DNA from 2 places in the Nakamurella sp. GG22 genome. Region 2 is predicted to be linked to the other one. Evidence: riboswitches for the same ligand, from Rfam matches in the RefSeq annotation. Region 2 holds a riboswitch; the other holds the start of a gene.
What was found. Region 2 has a riboswitch for cobalamin ahead of ACVBEQ_RS18980 (ABC transporter substrate-binding protein). Riboswitches for the same ligand answer to the same signal wherever they lie in the genome.
Positions count from the first base shown of each region.

Region 1: it holds a riboswitch for cobalamin, as region 2 does, so the genes downstream of both, ACVBEQ_RS25285 (ribonucleoside-diphosphate reductase subunit alpha) here and ACVBEQ_RS18980 (ABC transporter substrate-binding protein) in region 2, are expected to answer to the same signal.

Region 1 is NZ_JBRIIO020000040.1:36,805-40,183, forward strand. Features, by position in the region: gene ACVBEQ_RS25285 (ribonucleoside-diphosphate reductase subunit alpha) at 1-1,589, opposite strand, end outside; cobalamin riboswitch at 1,715-1,938, opposite strand; gene ACVBEQ_RS25290 (RidA family protein) at 1,999-2,400, opposite strand; gene ACVBEQ_RS25295 (VOC family protein) at 2,561-2,986, shown strand; partial or broken gene ACVBEQ_RS25300 (YifB family Mg chelatase-like AAA ATPase) at 3,199-3,379, shown strand, end outside.
Region 2 is NZ_JBRIIO020000020.1:36,112-39,490, forward strand. Features, by position in the region: gene ACVBEQ_RS18975 (FecCD family ABC transporter permease) at 1-36, opposite strand, end outside; gene ACVBEQ_RS18980 (ABC transporter substrate-binding protein) at 39-1,310, opposite strand; cobalamin riboswitch at 1,521-1,757, opposite strand; gene ACVBEQ_RS18985 (M56 family metallopeptidase) at 1,860-2,816, opposite strand; gene ACVBEQ_RS18990 (BlaI/MecI/CopY family transcriptional regulator) at 2,841-3,188, opposite strand; gene cydC (thiol reductant ABC exporter subunit CydC) at 3,288-3,379, opposite strand, start outside.

The sequences.
Region 1 (3,379 bases), on a different contig from region 2:
ACCCGGCGATGCACCCGGATCTCGCCGCGATCTGCAGCGGCCTCGTACTGCGCGTACCGCTCGGCGAAGGCGTTGCCGTACAGGTCGTGCAGGTCCGGGACCTCGTCGGGGGAGAATAACGTCCAGGTTCCACCCGCGCGGACCCGGCGCATGAACTCGTCGGGCACCCAGTGCGCGGTGTTCATGTCGTGGGTGCGCCGCCGGTCGTCGCCGGTGTTCTTCCGCAGATCGAGGAATTCCTCGATGTCGGCGTGCCAGGTCTCCAGGTAGGCGCAGACCGCGCCCTTCCGCTTGCCGCCCTGGTTCACCGCGACCGCGGTGTCGTTCGCGATCTTGAGGAACGGCACCACCCCGGACGAAAGCCCGTTGGTGCCCTTGATGTGTGCACCGATCCCGCGTACCGGTGTCCAGTCGTTGCCCAGGCCGCCGGAGTACTTGGCCAGCAGGGCGTTGTCCTTGATGGACGAGAAGATGCTGTCCAGGTCGTCGTCGACGGTGGTGAGGAAGCAGGAGGACAGCTGCGGACGGGCGGTGCCGGCGTTGAACAGGGTGGGTGTGGAGCACATGAAGTCGAAGCTTGAGAGCAGCCGGTAGAACTCGATCGCCCGGCCCTCCCGGTCGATCTCCCGTACCGCGAGACCCATGGCCACGCGCATGAAGAAGGCCTGCGGCAATTCGTACCGGGTGCCGTGATCGTGCAGGAAGTACCGGTCGTACAACGTCTGCAGTCCCAGGAAGGTGAACTGGTTGTCCCGCTGTGCGTCGAGTGCGGCTCCGATCCGGTGCAGATCGAATTCGGCGAGGACCGGATCCAGTTGTCCGAGTTTGATTCCGTGGCTGATGTACCGGGCGAAGTAGCCCGGGTAGAGGTCGGTCATCTCAGCGGCGGTCGGGGTTTCCGGTTGCCCGGTCAGGTGGGCCAGCGCCTCCTGCCGGAGAGTGTCGGCCAGCAGGCGGGCAGCGACCTGGGAGTAGCCGGGTTCGGTTTCCACCAGTGCCCGCGCGGCCATGATCGGGGCGAGGCCGAGTTCCTTGGTCGAGATGCCGTCGTAAAGGGCCGTTCTGGTGCCTGCCAGGACGGCGGCCTCGTCCACCTCCGGCAGATCCGCGCACGCCTCCGCGATGATGCGCCGGAGCCTCGCCTCGTCCAGCGGCGCCCGGGTGTCGTCCGACGCGACAACCGTGATCGTTTGGGCGACAGCACTTGTCGTGCCGTCCTGGCGGTCCGCGCGGGCCTTCCGGTGCTCCTCCCGGTAGAGGATGTAGGCACGGGCCACCGGCGCGTGGCCGCCGCGCATCAGCGCCAGTTCGACCTGATCCTGTACCTCTTCGAGGTCCACCGGCCGACCGGAATCGCCGTACCGGCGGAGCAGGGTGGTGGTGACCGCGTCCGTCATCTCGGTGACTTCCGCGCGCAGCCGGGACGACCGGCCGGCGGATTCCCCCTGAACGGCCAGAAACGCCTTGGTGATGGCCACGGCGATGCGGCCGGCATCGAAATCGGCGACGCTGCCGTTGCGGCGGGCCACCCGCATTCCATGGGCGGTAACGGGTTCCGACAGAGCTGTTCCGGGCAGTGTCTGGGTCATTGCTCTCTCCTCGCGAGCCGACTGAAGCCGGCGCGACCGGGGAGGAACGGACCGGCCCGACGCCGACGGCGGCGAGCCCGATTCCGCAGCGACCCTCCCACGGGGCACACCGACGCCGCGTGCCGACGGCACGCGCATCGAAGGCAGGTCTTCGGACTCGCGGGCACGACCGGCACGGATGCCGATCACCTACCGACCGTCGCTTCCCGGACACCTGGGCGTCCAGTGCTTGATGACGGCTTTCGTTCCCACTCACCGCTGCGGGGCAGTCCCGGGTTCGCACCGGGTTCCCTCTTGCCTCCGCCCGGGATTCAGAATCCCGGGCGGAACCTTCGACGCCAGAACCGTACATGTCGGGGCGGTGCTGGCTGGGGACCCCAACATGTCGTGTCGCGGCGTGTTCTGTGCCTCAGTCCGGAACCAGGGCTGCGATAGCGCTCACCTCGATCAGCGCGCCCGGAACGCCGAGGCCCACGACTCGCGCGGCGGTCACCAACGGCGGCGCGCCGGCCCCGGCCAATCGCGGTGCGATCGCGCCGTATGCGGCGCCGAGGTCGGCGTCCGCATCAATCAGCACCGTCCACTGCACGACGTCGGCGAGCGTGGCGCCAACCGCTTCCAGCGCGACGGTCACGTTGTCGATCGCCCGGACCGACTGATCGGCGACATCGCTCGAGACGACCGAGCCGGTGGTGTCCACACCGTTCTGGCCGCCGACGTAGATGGAGGCGGCGCCCGCTGGTACGACGGCGACATGACTGAACGCCGGGCTTCGGACGAGCCCGGCCGGCTGCAACAGGGTGATGTTCATGCCAGTCACGGTGCCATCAGTTCAGGACAGCCGGCGTCCGCTAATCAGAGCGGTTCCACATCGCTTCGCGCCAGCCGTTCTCGCTGTCGCTGAGCCGCTATCCGGCCCGGGCCGGGGACCAACTCGCGGGCACCGGCAACCGGTGCCATCCTCGATGACCATGAGCAGCGCCTCCTCGCGCCCCAGCATCTCGGTGATGTTGATCGTGTCCGACGCTGACGCAGCGGTGAGTTGGTACACGTCGGCGCTTGGTGCCGTCCCGTTGTGGGACCTCGGCGGCGTTGCTGGGCTCGACCTCGGTGGAGCCCCGTTCTTCGTCCACGAAGCCGTGCACGGCAAAGATCAAGAGCAGGGCCCGACAGCCGTCGGATTGACGACGACCCGGATCGAGGTGTTCGTCGATGAACCGAATGAACTGATCCAACGGGCTGCAGCCGCCGGCGCGACCGACGTGAAAGCGGTCAGCGCGCACGTCATGCCGTGGGGACTCCATCGTCAGGGTGGCTTTACCGATCCATTCGGTCATCGTTGGTCGGTGGGCGATCGCACCCCACTGCAACGATTCCCGACGCCGCCGTCGCAGTAAGCCTGCCTGCGGTGGTCGCGTTGCGGTAGGGATTTCTCTACGGTGACCGGATCCGTCTGTGCGAAGGGTCTTGCCGCGCGGGGGTTTGACTTTAGCCGCCTCCCTCCACATGTCGCTTCGCGGCCGCTGCTCCGGTTGTCCCCATGCGGTGGGTTGTCCACATTCCTTGGCTTCCAATGTTGGTGGTGTCGATCGGGTCGCAGGGTGGGGGCATGACGTTGGCGCGGACCTGGGCGGTCGCTCTGAATGGGATCACCGGGTACCTGATTGCGGTGGAGGCGGACCTGGCGGCGGGTCTGCCGGGGACGACGGTGATCGGGATGGGTGATGCGGCGGTGACCCAGGCTCGGGATCGGATCCGGGCGGCGGTGGTGAATTCCGGGCACAAGTGGC
Region 2 (3,379 bases):
GAGCGCTGCCAACACCAGTACCGGCCGTGTCCGCATCGTCAGCTGAGCTTCAGGTAGAACGCGTACTCGTGTCCGGGCGCCTGGTCCGGGTGCAGGATCGCGACCAGGTCGCCGAGGATCAGGTCCGGCCGGACGACCCCCAGCTCGTAGAAGTTGTTGCCGCCGGACGGGGTGACGTCCTTCGCCGCGTTCCAGACGTTGCCGGTCTTGAACGCCTCGAACTCGGCGAACCGCGGTTCCTCGGCCAGCGCCTCGGCCTTGGTGGTCCAGGTGGTGCTGGCCAGCCACGCCGGCGCCGTTCCCGCCTTGGCGAAGACGGTCTCGACGTCGGTGCTGATCGAACCCGTCGTGGTGTCGGCCGCCCATGCGGTCGTGCCACCCGCGTCGGCGATCAGCCTGGCGTTGAACGACTTTCCGCCCGGGACGAACCAGGTGCCCTGGTAGGGCTGGCCGGGGACCACGGCGACGTCGGTGGCGTCCTTCATCTTTTCGGCGAGCGCCTCATAGTCGGTGCTGACGCCGTCGAAGAAGGACGCCGCTGCGGCCTCTGTCCCGGTCAGGGCGGCGAAGTACTTCACCCACTCCGCCCGGCCGAGGGGGTCGTTCTCCAGCCACTCGGCGTTCGCCAGGACCGGGATCCCGGCGGCCTTGATCACCGCATACGCCGGGTCGTCGGTGCCCGCCGTGATGACGGCCTGGGGCTTGCCCTTGACGACCGCCTCGGCGTCGACGGTGCCGGCCGCCGAGTACTCGACGACACCCGGCTCGGCAACCCGGTCGAGGACCTCCTTCTCGGAGATGAAGGCCTTCGACCCCACGCCGGTCAACGCGTCGAGCTGGTCGAGCGCGACCAGGCTGCCCAGGTGCGAGGTGGAACCCGAGTACAGCGACGTGACGGGGGTGGTGACGACGGTGGCCTCGGCCAGTTCCCCGGTCAGCTCCGGCTTCGGCGCTCCGCAACGGACCAGGACGTAGGACTCCGCCGACCCGCCCTGGGTCGGTTCCTTGACCGTCAACACCTGGTACGAGTCCTCGTACTCGATGGTGAAGTTGGTGGCGTACTCGACCTGCGACTTGGCCGGGAAGTAGTCGACGCCCTCGGTGTAGTCGGTGATGCAGCCTTTGTCGTCGAAGGTCGCGGCGGCGGAGCCGGTGGCACTGGCGCTGGCGGAAACACTTGCGGCACTGCCGCTCTCGGCGGTTGCCGCCGCCGAGGTCGGCGTGCTGGAGGACGATTCGGACGAACTGCAGGCGGCGAGCAGCGTCACCGCGGCGACGACGCCGATCAGGGAGGTCGCCCGGCGGCGCACCGTGCGCGCATTGGAACGCGGCCGGGTCGGGTCGTGGCGGGGGTGATCGTGGCGAGGGTGGTCGGGGTCAACCCTGGAGGCAGGGTGGAGGGGAGGCACAGAAGGCTCCTGGACAGGCCGAGCGGTGGCGGGTTCGGAGCCAGCGGCACGGACCACGGGGTGGCCCGATCGCGCGCGACCGTCCCTCGCGGTCCCGAACGACGTGGACCGGCGGTCCACGTACCGATGGCAGGTCTTCGGACTCCCGGGCGCTGCCGGCGCGATCGAGGAACGACCGTGCCGGACTTCCTACTGGCCATCGCTTCCCGGACGCTGTCGTCCAGTGCTGTACCCCACGGGGGTGGGGTGATGGCGGTCGTTCCCGATCACCGCTGCGGGGCAGTCCCGGATTCACACCGGGTTCCCTGTTGTCCCACCGGCCCCGTCACCACCGCCGCCGATGCGGTGAGGGTGAAGGATTCTGCGGACCATCAGCCGCGAGAAGGCTACTCCAGGAACGGCGATCCGTTGTTGCGGCGTACAGGGATCACACGGAGCCGGATGTCGGGTTCAGCTCCAGTGCAGCAGCAGCACGCTGGCCGGGATGGCCAGCAGCGCCAGGGACGCGAGGTAGACCAGGGCGATCTGCCAGCGCGCCAGCGGACGGGGGTCCAGCAACCGGCGGACCCGGTCGGCGACGGCGGTGCCGGCAATGGCCGGCGAGTCGGCCAGTCGGTCGGGCGGCACGAACGGCGGCGGCCCCGACAGTGCGACCTTCGCCAGCGCCGAAGCCAGTGCCGCACAGGAGGTTCGGCTCGCCGCCACGTCGTCGGCCAGCATCTCGGTGAGTTCGGACACCGCCCCACCGGCCGGCCTGACGCCGGGTACCCGGCCGAGGGCGATGGCCCACGCCTGGAACGGGAGCACCAGCAGGTCGTGCCGGGCGCGCAGATGCGCCCGTTCGTGCTGGATGACGGCGGCCAACTCCGCGTCGGTCAGCAGGTCGACCAGACCGGCGGACAGCACGACCCTGGAATGCCATCCGGGCAGCGTGTAGGCGACGGCGGCGCGGTGATCCAGAATCCTGACATCGGCGGGCCGGACGAGCCGGCGGGCACCGTTCCGTCGCTCCGCCGGGGCGGTGAGCAGGTCGAGCACCTGCCGGTGGGCGCGCCGCCGGCGGGCGATCAGCACCGCGGTACGGAGCAGCACCGTCAGCAGCACGGCCGTGAGAACGGCGGCGAGCAGGCCGCAGACCAGCCGCCACGCCGGCACGTCCAGCGAGCCCGTCAGCAGTGCGGCGAACCAGTTCCAGGCCCCGCCGAGCAGCCAGTCGCCGAGCGGTTCGACGGCGAGCACCACCAGTCCCGCGACGACGGAGAATCCGGCGGCCAGACAGACCGCCTGCCAGAGCACCAGGGCAGGCCGCGGTGATCGGCGCGGCCATCGGGCCCTGGCCAGCCGCTCGCTGACCGGGGCGGTGAGCACGAGTCCCACCGCGATGAGGAGCACTGCGAACAACGACACGGAGATCTCGCCGGAGATCACGTGCTACCGGCCGTCCAACGCCCGCCGCAACGCTTCGACGTCCTCGGCCGACACGCCCCCGACGAACCGGGTGAGCGTGGCGTCGCGGTCCGCAGAGGTGTCGAGGACCTGCTGCATGAGCGCCGCGGTGTGCTCGTCACGGTCGGCCACCGCCTCGTAGGAATGCGCCCGGCCGTCCCGGCTGCGCCGCACCAGGCCCTTGGTCTCCAGCCGGGACAGCACCGTCAGCACGGTGGTGACCGCAAGCTCCCGACCGGGCAGCAGATCCACCACCGCTCGCGCCGTCATCGGCTCCCCGGCGTCCCAGAGCACTTCGATGACGGCGCGCTCCAATTCGCCGCGGCCCGCCATCGACACTCCCGTCACCGGATAACCAACTCAATCCGGACGATTCTACATCGAGTAGAACCGTATGCCACCTGCTGCGTCGGTCGGCCTGCGGTGCGAACGTCATCCCGACCGCCGCGCGGTCGCCGGCACCCGCCGGCCGCCCTCCAGCACGACGACCTCGTCCGCCGCGCCGACATCCGACGGCCGGTGAC